One region of the Clostridium sp. CM037 genome, then DNA from elsewhere that is predicted to be linked to it. Evidence: a T-box and tRNA genes for the amino acid it is inferred to sense, from the RefSeq annotation. Region 1 holds a T-box; the other holds one or more tRNA genes.
The links. A T-box is a leader RNA that pairs with one kind of tRNA and senses whether it is charged. The one in region 1 lies ahead of tyrS (tyrosine--tRNA ligase), so its partner is inferred to be a tRNA-Tyr.

Region 1 (7,649 bases):
GAATTTAACACAATGGTTCTTAAAAATAACTGACTATGCTGATGAACTACTAGAAAAGCTTGATACCTTGGATTGGCCTGAAAAAACCAAATCCATGCAAAAACATTGGATAGGCAAATCTACTGGTGCTGATGTTACTTTTAAAGTAGCTGATTCTGATGTAGACTTTAGTGTATTTACTACAAGAGTAGATACTTTATTCGGTGTTTCATATGTAGTCATAGCCCCTGAAAATGAACTTGTAGATGTCCTCACTAAAAGTGAATATAAAGATGCTGTTGAATCTTATAAATATGATGCTAGAAAACAAACTGATATAGAAAGACAATCTATTACAAGAGATAAAACAGGTGTATTTACTGGTTCTTATGCTATTAATCCTATCAATGGCCGCAAGGTTCCAATTTGGGTAGCTGACTATGTTCTAAACACTTATGGAACTGGTGCAGTAATGGCTGTTCCTGCTCATGATGATAGAGACTTTGCATTTGCTACTAAATACAAATTGCCTATTGAAAGAGTAATTATTGGTTTTAAAAGTGTAAATGGAGAGGGCGAAAATCTTCCTTACACTGAACATGGAAAAATGGTAAACAGTCAAGAATTTGATGGTTTATCTACCATCGATGGAAAAAAAGCAATTGTAAAAAAATTAGAAAGTATAAGTCTCGGCTGTGAAAAAGTAAACTTTAGACTTCGCGATTGGTTAGTTTCAAGACAAAGATATTGGGGCGCTCCTATTCCAATAATTCACTGCGAAAAATGTGGGGCTGTTCCTGTTCCTGAGGATCAACTTCCTGTAGAACTGCCGTACAACGTAGAATTTGCACCAGACGGAGAATCACCACTCGCTAAATGCGAGGATTTTATGAATGTCCCTTGCCCAGTTTGTGGCGGCGCAGCTCATAGAGAAGCTGATACTTTGGATACATTCGTTTGTTCTTCTTTCTACCAATTTAGGTATGTAGATAACAAAAACAGTGAAAAAGCTTTTGATAAAGAGTTAGTAAACAAAATGCTTCCTGTAGACAAATATGTAGGCGGACCTGAACATGCATGTGGTCACCTATTATATTCAAGATTTATAACCAAGGCTCTTCGTGATATGGGATATTTAGACTTTGATGAACCATTCTTATCTCTTACTCACCAAGGTTTAATTTTAGGACCAGACGGAGTGAAAATGAGTAAATCAAAAGGAAATACTATTTCTCCAGACATGTACATAAAAGAGTTTGGCGCAGATGTATTTAGGATGTACCTAATGTTTGGTTTCGGTTATATTGATGGTGGAGCTTGGAGTGATGATGGTATAAAAGCCATTGGAAAATTTGTTGATAGAATTGAAAGAGCAATCGACACTGGAATCTGCATTATGTCAAAAGACCTTAATAACAAAGACTCTATAGGAATAGAAGAAAAAGAATTAAACTACTGGAGACATTTCGCAATAAAAGGAGTTACCGAAGATACAGAAAAACTTCAATTTAATACCGCTATTGCAAGACTTATGGAGCTTACAAATGCTATATTAAAATATTTTAATGTAGACAATATAAATAGTAAATTTTTAAAAGAAGTGCTTGTGGATTACCTTAAGATTTTAGCTCCCTTTGCTCCTCACTTTGCAGAAGAGAAGTGGGAAAGCTTAGGTATGGGTTACTCTGTATTTAATCAAATTTGGCCTAAATTTGATGAGTTTGCTCTTATAAAAGATGAAGTAGAGCTAGCTATTCAAATCAATGGTAAAATTAAATCCAGAATAACTGTATCTCAAGATTTAGATGAAAAAAGTATAAAGGAAATTTCTCTTAAAGATGAAACAGTAATCGCTACCCTAGAAGGTAAAACTGTGCGCAAGGTTATTATAATTAAAGGACGACTAGTTAATATAGTAGCGTCTTAGTAATAGCTACATACAGTTTTTACAGTTTAAATTCAAATTATTATAAAAGGAGAGTAGAAATTTTTAATTTCTACTCTCCTTTTCAATTTAAACTCCATACATATCTAATGTTTTTTGAGTTGCGCGAAGTAAGCTGCTAATCTCATAAACTTCTCCTTCTTCTATTAGCTTATTTAATTGTTCTCTATACCTAGCTGCATCCGTTGACTTTCCAATCGACGAAAGCACAAGTATATTATTCATTATATCCGACACCAAATTAGATTTTACCTCAAACAATTTTTGTGCATCTTTAATTTCGTCTTTAATTTCTAGCATCTGTTCATCTAATTGAAAAGCAGCATCTGCAGCATTTTTAAGTTTTGCCCTTATATTCTCTGGTATATCATGCTTATATTTATAATTTAGAGAATGCTCTACTGTAGCCCAAAAATTCATTGCCAAGGTCCTAATTTGAAATTCTGCTAGTATTTCGGTTTGACCATCAGCTAAGTTTACAGGATACTTTATAATCATATGATAGCTTCTATATCCACTACCTTTTACATTTGCAACATAGTCTTTTTCATAAACCATCTGCATGTCACGTCTTTCACGAATTAGATTTACCACTTTATCAATATCATCTACAAACTGACACATTATCCTTATGCCTGCAATATCTTCCATTTCATATTCGATTCTATCCAGAGGGATACCGAATTTATTAGCTTTCTCAAGAATACTAGATATTTCTTTAACCCTCCCGGTAACAAACTCTATAGGTGAATACTCATTTTTTCGTCTATATTCTCTTCTTATACTTTTAAATTTTACTTTTAACTCTTCTACACCCTGTTCATAAGGAATTAAAAATCTTTTCCACTCTCTTATTGCCATATACTCAGTCCTTTACATAAAATTTCATATCCACATTGTATTAACTTTTGATACTATTCTAATATTTTTAAAGGATCGAAGTTTAAATAATCACAAGAAGTAACTATATATTCTATGCCTTCTATATTTCCTTCATATAGCCTATTTAAAGATGGTCCATGTAAATGACCATATATGACCTTGCATACATTATATTCTTTTACTATTCTTATAAGTTCAGTTTCCTCAAACTTATCATTAGTAGGTGGATAATGAAGCATTACAATAAATTTATTATAACCCTTTTTCACTGCCTCATCGAGTGAAATTCGAAGCCTTATTAACTCTCTATTATATATTTTTTCATCATGAGTTGTAAATCTCGTATTTCCTGGGCAATTCCATCCCCGTGTTCCGCATATAGCAAAATCTTTATAGTTAAAAAAGTTGTTTTGGATAAAATCCATATCCGCGTAGAGAGAATTAAGCTTCGTGATACCACTCCACCAATAGTCGTGATTTCCCTTTATAAGTATTTTTTTACCTGGAAGCTTATGAATCCATTCTAAATCTTCCACACCCTCAGAAATATTCATGGACCATGAAATATCCCCTGCAATTAGTACAGTATCCTCCGTTGAAACTTTGCTAAGCCAATTTTCTTTAATTTTTTCATTATGATTACTCCATTTATCTCCAAATATATCCATGGGTTTATCTGAATTTATAGATAAATGAAGGTCAGATATTGCCCACAACGCCATAATATACCTCCTTATTAATCGTTTAGTTTTTTTCCATTAATTATCTATATCCATTACATAAGCAATAACCTTAGCTATTGCTACACTCATTAGTGCTCAAAGTTTAACCTTAGTCATTTTTTTAATGTCTCTATGCTATTATACCTTTATATTGATTGTATTAAAACTTCTATCACTAAAAAATTCTCCCCAACTTGCCTTGAACCCTTCTCCAGCTTCAAAAGATATTTTACTAAAATCTTTTTACCACTAAAAGAAAAAAGCAAAGTTAAAATATTAATTTCAACTTCGCCCTTTTTAAAAAATTGCTATTCTATAGTTAAAGAATAGTATTTTTTCTTTCCTTTTTTAATAAGTACACAACCATCTTTAAAATTTTCTTCTAAAAGTGTTGCATTCTTATCTTCAATCCTTTTATCATTAATAGTTAATCCGCCCTGCTCAATTAATCTTCTAGCTTCTGCTTTTGATGGCACCACTTTAATGTACACCAATATATCCATTAATCCCGCATTCTTCATGTCGCACGGTATAGATACTTTAGGCACGTTACTCATATTAGTTCCACCACCAAACAATGCTTCTGCCGCTGCCTGAGCTTTGATAGCTTCTTCTTCTCCATGAATAAGTTTTGTAACCTCAAAAGCTAAAACCTTTTTAGCTTCATTTATTTTTTCATCTTTTAAAGCACTTAGACGCCTGACTTCATCCATTGGTACAAAAGTAAGTAATGATAAGCATTTTTCTACATCTAAGTCTCCAATGTTTCTAAAATATTGGTAAAAATCATAAGGAGATGTTTTATCTGCATCAAGCCACAGAGCGCCATTTACAGTTTTACCCATTTTAATCCCTTCGCTATTTGTAAGTAGTGTGCAAGTCATTCCATAAGAAGCTTTACTTTCTTTTTTTCTTATTAGTTCTATACCAGCAATTATGTTAGACCATTGATCATCTCCACCTAACTCCATAGTACATCCATATTTTCTATTTAACATTAAAAAATCATATCCTTGCATAAGCATATAGTTAAATTCAAAAAAAGATAAACCTTTTTCTAATCTCTGTTTAAAACACTCAGCAGCTAACATCTTATTTACTGAAAAATGTACTCCTATATCTCTTATAAAATCTACGTAATTTAAATTTAAAAGCCAGTTTGCATTGTTTTCAAGGATTGCTTTACCATCACTAAAATCTATAAGTTTTGAAAGCTGTGATTTTATGCAAGATATATTATGATCAATTTCTTCTTTTGAAAGCATTTTCCTCATATCTGTTTTACCAGATGGATCACCAATCATTGTAGTTCCACCACCAACTAAGGCTATGGGTCTATGCCCTGCTCTTTGCATATGAGCCATAAACATCATAGTAATAAAATGGCCAATATGTAGGCTATCCGCTGTTGGGTCATATCCTATATAAAATGTTACCTTTTCCTGTCCTAATATTTTCTTCATTTCATCCTCGTGAGTAAGTTGTTTTATATACCCTCTCTCTAAAAGCGTATCATATACATTTTCCATAATTTATTCCTCCTTATTTTAACGACATTTCAAAATGAAAGTCTTCCCTTCTATAATATGGCATCCCATAGTATAACAAAGAGAAGAGTTCAGTTGAAACCTAAGTCTCCTTTTGAAGTCGATATACTTATCTTCTGCGAAGCTGTGAGCACCGCAGGTGATGATTTAATCCTGTGTTATTTTTTGAAATAAAAAAAACGCCCCCCTAAGAAAGGGACGAAAAAATTCCGTGGTACCACCCAAATTGATTTAACAATCCGCTCATTCCTTATAACGTAAGGTCAACCCGTCTCAGCTTACTTTTTAAAAGCTTTATTTCAGCTTAAAGCTCCAGAATGTATTTCACTATATTCCTTAACTAGTTCACACCTACCACTAGCTCTCTTAATAATTCCTACAGTTACTTTTTTCTTTCATAGCCTTTTAGATATAATTATTCATGTTATTAATTATATATGTGTATTTATAATATATCAAGTGATATATTTGCTCGTTATAATTGATTAAAACCCTATATATACTATTTACGTTTATTTTCAACTATTTTCTCCATATACAATAAAAGCAGGGCTGAAAACCCTGCCTTACATTCACGTAAATAATATTCTATCTCTTTATGTGATATAATTCTTTAAAAATTGTGGTGGATTTAAGCATTCGCAACCTACATTCACATAAAATTCCAAGTTATACTTATTAGCTAAAATATCCATTTTAGAAAACAATTGTGCCGTATGCTCAAGTTTATCATCAATAATATTAAATACACCATCAACAAAGATGGTATCAATATCATAATCTCTAGAAAGCATACCGCACAAAAATCCATAAAAATCATCATGACTTTTTAAATTGAACTCATTTATTGCTACAAGTCTCATTTTTGTACTTAATTGCAACGTAGCTTTAGTATCATCATCAATATATACTATGTTTCCTTTAACTTTATCAACGGACTGGTTGGCTAATTTAATTAGAGCTTTAGTTTTACCTGAACCCTTTTTACCACAAAATACATGAATCATGTTAAACGCCTCCTATTTTATCTAATATAACCAGATAATTATTAAATAGGTCTACTCGTACACAATATTTTTATACATATTATATATTATTCGTAATATGTTCACAATATTATAGTTTTAAATAAAGTTCTTAATCCCTGGGAAAATCACCTTAAAAGTATTATCATCTTTTGAATCTACAAATATTACCTTACCATATTTTGAAAAATCTTTTTTCATTCGTGCAAATCCTCTTCCTGATTTTATAAATCTTTTTCTATCATCTAATGCTATTAACTTATCATATATCCACATATTTCTTTTTAAATAATTATGAGTATTAATTTCAGTTGAAAATAATAGGTTCCCTGGACTAAATACGCTTACACTGTTATAGCTTACCACTATTTCAATTTCCTTATAAAATATAGTATAATCTCTATAAAGTATTCCGTTTTTTACAGCCTCATACACTGCAGCAATAGGATAATTTACTGGAAATATGTTTTTAAAAAATTCTTCTGTCCTATCTAGCATATCTAATAAATTCCCTTGCACAATTATAACCTCATCAAAGTTATCATTTACCTTATTTACTATCTTTATCATATTATGCGGTAAATAGATACTGTTAATTGAAGAAAATACCAATAATCCCCCTAGTGTTACTACCCTCTTATTATAATCTCTTTCAATAAAAGTTATTCCTGCATTGTCCATAAATCCTAATCTACTGTTATCATTTACTAAAATGCCCTTATTTAAAAAGTATTTATTAATTATATTAAAATCTAAACTACTAATACCACTATTTACAATAGGTATAGTTTCGATATTGAGACTTAAATTTTCTTGTAAACAAGAAATTAATTCTTCTTTTCTCATAGTATCTGTTGTGGAACCTCTCCTAATGTAAAATGCACCATTTTCCCTTAATTGATAGGGCTTCTGACCACCATCATATATAGTTATAATTGCCAATTTTTCGCTTTGATATATTACAAAATCTAGGGATACTGGAATAGGCGGTTCACATCTTGAACTTATAATTTGTTGTAACTGTTCTTCTTTAAAGTCACATACCTTAATACCTATGATTTTTTTCGTTTTATCCTCTACTCCAATAACAAGGTATCCTCTTCCTCCACGGGAGTTGGCTATAGCACATATATCTTTAGCTAATTCTCTTTTACCACTTTCTATTAATATATCAATTCTTTGCTTGAAATCTAATTTTGTACCCTCATCCCTCTTTAACAATATGTTGATTTTTTTGCTATCCATATATTTCACTCCAACCGCGCTATAATGATATATTATGCTTATAGTAGTGCAATGTTTCCAAAGTATTATACCTTACAACAAAAGACGATGGGATACCACCGCCTTTTTTATTAGAAGTTTTTAACAACCCCTGTGTTCATTATTTTCACTTCAACTTCAACTTTTAGCTCAGTTTTTTTAATGATATCATCATTTTTTATCTTTGGATATTTCGCATGAAATTGCTCCGTTATATCAAAAATATCCATATTTAATGCCTTATATTTTGCAAATAGATTATTGCAGGCTTTCAAAATATTTTCTT
Region 2 (7,649 bases), 1.0 Mb from region 1:
GGTACCAGACATCAAAAAAGTTACAACAGGAAAAGCAGCATCAGCAGTTTCCAAATCAGTTAATGCTAAATTTGAAAATCCCGTAGCGAATGGATTACTCGCAAGGGCATATTCAAAAGATATTGATTCAGTAGTGTGGAAGACTGATGGAAGCTATAGAACAAATTTAGGCGTTGACATTCAAGCAAAAATAGGGGAGCCAGTTGTAGCAGTTATGGATGGAATAGTTAAAGAAGTTGGTACTGACGTTAATGGCCAAAAAGGTAAGATGGTTCAGATAGATCATCAAAATGGATTTGTTACTAACAGTACTAATCTAGATGAAAAAATATTAGTAAAAAAAGGTGATAAAGTAACTAAAAAACAGCAAATTGGTACAGTGGGAAACACTAGTTTAAATTCATTTAAGGAAGAATATGGATCTCACTTACACTTTGAAGTTTTGCAGAGTAATAAGAATGTTGATCCTGCTAAATATGTAAAGTATGAGAAATATCAACCTGAAGAAACTAAAAAATAACCAATAACCATCTCAATTAGCCATTTTTTAAAAATATATTGGAAGATGACTAATTGGAATGGAATTTAAAAGCAAGATAATGCATATTTATAAATATATAAGGGTTAAGGAGGCAACACTTGAAAGACTATATTGAAGATCGAGTACTAGAAGTTGCTAAGTACATTATCGAGTCAAAATCTACAATAAGAAGAACTGCCAAAGTGTTTGGCGTTAGCAAGAGTACTATACACAAGGATATGACGGAAAGATTACCCACAATAAATCCTCAAATTGCCAGCGATGCAAAAACAATTTTGGATATAAATAAAGCTGAGCGACATATAAGAGGCGGAAGAGCAACTAAATTGAAATATAAAGAAGCACAAGGATAAAAACATTCGAAGCTAAAAACTATAAAAAAATTTTAAAATTAAAAGAGGGTTTTCTTATAGCTTTATAGAATAGAGTTTAGTGTAATTTAAATATTGAATATACTAAAGAGCAGGAGTGGTTTTGAAATGTTTTTTTTTAGAATGGGTACAGATATGGGAATAGATTTGGGTACATCTACAGTGCTTGTATATATTAAAGGAAAAGGTGTTATATTAAAAGAACCTTCTGTTGTTGCCATAGATAGAAATAATAATAAGGTATTGGCAGTAGGAGAAGAAGCTAGGCAAATGATAGGAAGGACACCAGGCAATATTGTGGCAATACGCCCTATGAGGGACGGTGTTATTTCGGATTATGACATAACTGAAAAAATGTTAAATCATTTTATAAAGAAGGCTTGTGGGAAAAGAAGGCTGTCTTCTCCAAAAGTTGTAATATGTGTACCTTGCGAAGCAACGGAAGTAGAAAGAAGAGCGGTGGAAGATGCAGGTAGAAATGCCGGAGCTAAGAAAGTTCAACTTATAGAAGAACCACTAGCAGCGGCAATCGGAGCGGGACTCGATATTACTAGAGCAAGTGGTAATATGGTTATTGATATTGGTGGAGGGACGACTGATATTGCAGTTATTTCTTTAGGAGGCATGGTTGTACGTGAATCAGTTAAAGTAGCTGGTGATAAGTTTGATGAAGAGATTATAAAATTTATCAGAAAAAAACATAAATTAATGATTGGTGAGAGGACTGCAGAGGATTTAAAAATCAACATAGGTTGTGCTTATAAACAAGAAGAAAAGACAAGCATGGAGATAAGAGGGAGAGATTTAATTACAGGTCTTCCTAAGAATTTAGAAGTATCATCAGAAGAAATGAGAGAAGCTTTAAAAGAGGCGGTATATTTAATAGCAGGATGTGCACATTCAGTATTAGAAAAAACACCACCTGAGCTTTCAGCAGATATAGCTGATAAAGGTATAGTTATGACTGGTGGAGGTGCATTGTTAAAAGGCTTAGGTAAGCTCATACAAGAGGTTACTAAAGTTCCGGTATACCTAGCAGAGGATCCGATTTCATGCGTAGCACTCGGAACAGGTAAAGTATTGGATTATATGGATAAGTTAGATAATTCATTCAATGGAAGGGAATTATGCTTAACAGAATAAAAAGTGTAAGCAAGCTATAAAAATAAGCAATACAATTATTAGTTTAATTGTATTGCTTATTTTTATATTATATAAGATTTGTAAATTTAAATTGCGGATAATTATTTAAAACTAATTAAATCGTGTTAAACAGGGCTTAAATTATTTTCTTCATTGGTAAGGGAGTGCAAATAATATGAATGCAAGAGGGCCCTGCTTAAAACATTAGCAATATCCATTACCAAGCTCAATCTTATGTTTCTATTTGTAAATAATTCACTATCATCACTTGAATCTACTATACCTATTAATGAAAGAGTGCCTACCTTAGGAAGGGTTTTCCCTACACCTTTGCCAGGATGAATTGGATAATTTCTAGCTTGGAGTTCTCCAATATTTGAAATGTCTCCTAAACAAGCATCTACACCTATTATAGTACAATTTGGGTGCAAAGCATTTATTTTAGATAATTTACTATCTATGTTTAAGGCATGAATTGGATTATCTATAGTGCCATATACAGGTAATGGAAAGGAACTATTTTTTAAAAGTGTACCAACTAAAGGACCTAGACAATCGCCTATACATCTATCGGTACCTATGCAAACAACTAAAGTATTTTTGTCAATATAGTCTTTTAGAAAATTAGAAAGTGTATAGTATGCTAAAGGATCTTTATAATGGGTTTTAGCTTTACTCAAGAAATATACCTCCTTGTATTGCGCTGGGGAAAAATTATTAGTTTCCTATGAATAATTTATATGAATAAATCCCGTGTATTATTATAATAAAGAATAAAAAAATGATTTATTAAAAAATGATATATAAGTATATTAACTATATGAAGGAAAACCAAATAAAAAATATAATGAATTATTTGGAAAATAGTAAGTTGTATCAATGCTTAATATTAAGCAAATATGCGAATAGTATAGTTATGGAGAGAAGAAGTCGTTTATTAAAGGATAATAGACTTGAAATTAATTAATTAAAGTTGTATAATAATTCTTGTCGACACGGTAAAACGGCAAAATAATAAAACATAATATGCTGGCATGGCTCAACGGTAGAGCAGCTGACTTGTAATCAGCAGGTTGTAGGTTCAATTCCTATTGCCAGCTCCATAAGTGGAGGAGTTCCCGAGTGGCCAAAGGGGGCAGACTGTAAATCTGTTACGTAATGTTTCGATGGTTCGAATCCGTCCTCCTCCACCATTTATAATGGTTTACAATAAATTATGGTTTAAATAAATTATGGGAGCATAGCTCAGCTGGGAGAGCATCTGCCTTACAAGCAGAGGGTCACAGGTTCGAACCCTGTTGTTCCCACCATAATACTCTTTTTAAAATAGAATAAAATGCATGCTGGCATGGCTCAACGGTAGAGCAGCTGACTTGTAATCAGCAGGTTGTAGGTTCAATTCCTATTGCCAGCTCCACATATGGAGGAGTTCCCGAGTGGCCAAAGGGGGCAGACTGTAAATCTGTTACGTAATGTTTCGATGGTTCGAATCCGTCCTCCTCCACCAAAAGACATCTATAGATGTCTTTTTTTATTTTTTACAGAGTTTAGATTCTGTTGACACTATAGAATGCATATGGTATTATAATTAAAAGTTAATAATTGATAACTCTTATCAAGAGAGGTGGAGGGAAAAAGGCCCTATGAAACCCGGCAACCGGTGCAATGCACCATGGTGCCAATTCCTGCAGTTATAATCTGCAAGATAAGGGAGATGATTAAATCACCTCTTCTTATATTTGGAAGAGGTTTTATTTTTTTATAAGGAAATTTTAGAGAGTAGAAGGGAGAATTATAATGAAAAGATTATTTACATCAGAATCTGTTACAGAAGGACATCCAGACAAAGTTTGTGACCAAATTTCAGATGCCGTACTTGATGCTATTTTAGAACAAGATCCTTATGCTAGAGTTGCTTGTGAAACAGCGGTTACTACAGGAATGGTTTTAGTAATGGGAGAGATAACAACTAGTTGTTATGTAGATGTTCCTAAGGTTGTCAGGAATACCATTGAAGGCATAGGATATACTAGAGCAAAATACGGGTTTGATGCTAGCACATGTGCTGTACTTACGTCTATTAATGAACAATCAACAGATATAGCTATGGGAGTAGATGAGGCATTAGAATCTAAAGCAGGCGAGATTGATAAGGTTGACGCAATAGGTGCTGGTGATCAAGGCATGATGTTTGGATTTGCAACTAATGAGACGCCAGAGTACATGCCACTACCAATTGCTATGGCTCACAGATTAGCAAGAAAGTTAAGCGAAGTAAGAAAAAATGGCACATTAGATTACTTAAGACCGGACGGAAAGACTCAAGTTACTGTAGAGTATGAAGATAATAAGCCAGTAAGAATAGATACTATTGTTATTTCAACTCAACATGCAGAAGAAGCGACTCATGATCAAATTGAAAATGATTTAAAAGAGCATGTAATAAAACCTGTAGTTCCAAGTGGATTATTAGATGAAAGTACTAAATATTATATAAATCCTACAGGCAGATTTGTAATTGGAGGACCGCAAGGAGACTCTGGTTTAACAGGAAGAAAAATAATAGTAGATACTTATGGTGGATATGGAAGACATGGCGGTGGAGCATTCTCAGGAAAGGATGCAACAAAAGTTGATAGATCCGCTGCATATGCTGCAAGATGGGTTGCTAAAAATTTAGTTGCTGCAGGAGTTTCAGATAAATTGGAAATTCAGTTAGCTTATGCTATAGGTGTAGCTAAACCAGTATCTATAGAGGTTGAAACTTTCGGAACAGGAAAAATTGACGATGATAAAATAGTTCAAATAGTTGAAAAAGTATTTGATTTAAGGCCAGCTGTAATTATAAGAGAATTAGAACTAAGAAGACCTGTTTATAAACAAGTAGCTGCCTATGGACATTTTGGAAGAATTGATTTAGATCTTTCATGGGAAAAACTAAACAAGGTTGATGAAATAAAAAAATACGTATAATATAAAAAAAGGGATAACAATTATTAATTGTTATCTCTTTTTAGTGCATGTGATTATTAAGTAGCATTTTGATAAAACCTAAGATAGGGGTATACTGAACATAAGAGATGTAAAATACATATGATATAATAACATTAATAATAATATTATTGCTAATAATATTATTATTAATGTTATTATATGAATTTATAAATAGGAGAGATTTTATGCCGGAAATACAAGGGATAATCGAAGATGTAGTATTTCATAATGAAGAAAATGGATATATAATTGCTCATTTGAATGATAATAAAAAGCAGATAACTGTGGTAGGCATTGTGCCATATATAAGTGAAGGGCAGAACCTGAAATTAACGGGGGAGTGGGTTACTCATCCTCAATTTGGCAAGCAATTTAGAATAATACAATGTGAGGAAATAATACCGAGTTCACTTGAAGGTATAGAAAAATATTTAGCTTCAGGAGTTATTCAAGGAATTGGACCAATAACTGCTAAAAAAATTGTACAGCACTTTGGTGAAAGCACCATGAATATATTAGATAATGAAATTGAAAGATTAAAAGAGATTGATGGTGTAGGACAAAAAAAGATTCAATTAATTTTTGAATCATATTCTAAGCAACGAGAAGTTAAAAATATAATGATATTTCTTCAAACATATGGAGTAACACCTAACCAATGTGTGAAAATTTATAAAAAATATGGAGGAGACTCTATAAAGGTAGTGCAGGATAATCCTTATGTGTTAACTGAAACCATTTCTGGAGTAGGATTTAAAATTGCAGATAAGATAGCACAAAGTTTAGGCATTGACAAAGAGTCGCCTTTTAGAATACAAAGTGGAATTAATTATGTGGTAAATGAATTTTGCGCTATGGGAAATACTTATATGCCCTTAAACAAATTATACAAAGAATCTAAAAATATTCTTGGGGTTACGGCTGAAGAAATTGAAAAAAATGTTTATGATAATGTATTGCAGGGAAAATTGAAAGTCGAAAATATTGATGAAGAAGACTGTGTTTTCACTATGCCGTTCTATTATTGTGAATTAGCTATTACTAAAAAAATTATAACCTTATCTATAGAAAAGTATGATGAATTAGAAATAGACATACAAGAAAAGATTAATGACTTCGAAGAAGAAAAAAACATAAAATTTGCAACGTCTCAAAAGACTGCTATTTGTGGTGCTGCAGAAAATAGTATTGAAATTATAACTGGAGGTCCAGGTACTGGCAAAACTACTATAATTAATTGCATTATAGAGGTATTTGAAGAAGCAGGAATGAAAGTTTATATGGCTGCGCCCACCGGAAGGGCTGCCAAAAGAATGACAGAGGCTACTGGTCGCGAAGCCAAAACCATACATAGGTTATTAGAACTTGGAGTAGGCAGAGATGATGGGTCGCAGTTCTCTAGAAGTGAGGAATCGCCTTTAGATTGTGATGTGCTAATTATTGATGAAGCATCTATGATAGACATAATGCTTATGAATAGTTTATTAAAAGCTATCAGCGTAGGAACTAGACTTATAATTGTTGGTGATGTTGACCAATTGCCATCTGTCGGACCGGGTAATGTACTAAGAGATATTATTGACAGTAAATGTGTTAAAGTAGTTAAGCTTAAGGAGATTTTTAGGCAAGCACAAGAAAGTATGATTATTGTGAATGCTCATAAAATTAACAATGGCGAGATGCCTATTTTAAATAAAAAGGATAAAGATTTTTATTTTATTGAAAATAATGAGCCAGAGAAAATCTTGGACAGTATAATTGCTTTAATTAATACCAGATTGCCAAAATTTAACAAAAAATGGGATAAGATGAAGAATATTCAAATACTCTCTCCTATGAGAAAAGGGATATTGGGTATAGAAAATCTAAATGGAAAGCTTCAGCAAATATTGAACCCTAAATCTAAGTATAAAAAGGAAAAGGAATATAGGAATACTATATTTAGGGTAGGCGACAAGGTTATGCAAATTAAAAATAATTACTCTATAAAATGGAAAAAAATTAATGCAAAAGCTGAAGATGGAGTGGGCATTTTTAATGGTGATGTAGGGTATGTTGAAGATATTGATGAAGATAATGAAAATGTTATTGTGATTTTTGATGATGACAAACGGGTAGAATATGAAGGTGTATATTTAGATGAACTAGCTTTAGCGTATGCTATTACAATACATAAAAGTCAAGGCAGTGAGTTTGAAGTTGTAATTATGCCTATGTTTATGGGTCCCCCACTTTTAATGAACAGAAATTTACTTTATACAGGGATAACTAGAGCAAAGAATATGGTTGTTTTAGTGGGAGCAATAAAAGCTGTTAATTTCATGAAAGATAACAACAGAAGTTTCGAGCGGTACTCCGCTTTGGGCTGGAGAATAAGACAAATAGTAGATACAAATGTGAGCCATGATGAAAATTAGATTGATTTGTTTAGAACAAATATTAAATTGCAAAGGAGATTTTACATGCTTTTCTACGCAAAATTAAACCTTAGTAAAGAAAAAGATGAAATTAGCAAAGAAATTTTAAAATGTTCTTTAAACAGCAAAAAAAGAATTGATGTTGTATCTATGTTTTACAATTCCTCTGATATATTGTTAGAA

Region 2: it encodes a tRNA-Tyr, which carries the amino acid that the T-box ahead of tyrS (tyrosine--tRNA ligase) is inferred to sense. The anticodon was not compared.

What each region holds. Positions count from the first base shown of each region.
Region 1 covers NZ_CM143650.1:806,706-814,354, reverse strand. The annotation lists gene leuS (leucine--tRNA ligase) at 1-1,906, shown strand, start outside; gene ACWJKP_RS03990 (GTP pyrophosphokinase) at 1,994-2,785, opposite strand; gene ACWJKP_RS03985 (metallophosphoesterase) at 2,839-3,528, opposite strand; gene tyrS (tyrosine--tRNA ligase) at 3,837-5,057, opposite strand; T-box leader at 5,267-5,483, opposite strand; gene ACWJKP_RS03975 (ATP-binding protein) at 5,672-6,082, opposite strand; gene ACWJKP_RS03970 (AlbA family DNA-binding domain-containing protein) at 6,200-7,345, opposite strand; gene ACWJKP_RS03965 (Ger(x)C family spore germination protein) at 7,456-7,649, opposite strand, start outside.
Region 2 covers NZ_CM143650.1:4,019,770-4,027,418, reverse strand. The annotation lists gene ACWJKP_RS19265 (M23 family metallopeptidase) at 1-520, shown strand, start outside; gene spoIIID (sporulation transcriptional regulator SpoIIID) at 640-894, shown strand; gene mreB (rod shape-determining protein) at 1,021-2,055, shown strand; gene yyaC (spore protease YyaC) at 2,181-2,735, opposite strand; tRNA gene ACWJKP_RS19245 (tRNA-Thr) at 3,084-3,158, shown strand; tRNA gene ACWJKP_RS19240 (tRNA-Tyr) at 3,164-3,248, shown strand; tRNA gene ACWJKP_RS19235 (tRNA-Val) at 3,290-3,365, shown strand; tRNA gene ACWJKP_RS19230 (tRNA-Thr) at 3,398-3,472, shown strand; tRNA gene ACWJKP_RS19225 (tRNA-Tyr) at 3,478-3,562, shown strand; SAM riboswitch class I at 3,665-3,767, shown strand; gene metK (methionine adenosyltransferase) at 3,853-5,028, shown strand; gene recD2 (SF1B family DNA helicase RecD2) at 5,235-7,466, shown strand; gene ACWJKP_RS19210 (hypothetical protein) at 7,512-7,649, shown strand, end outside.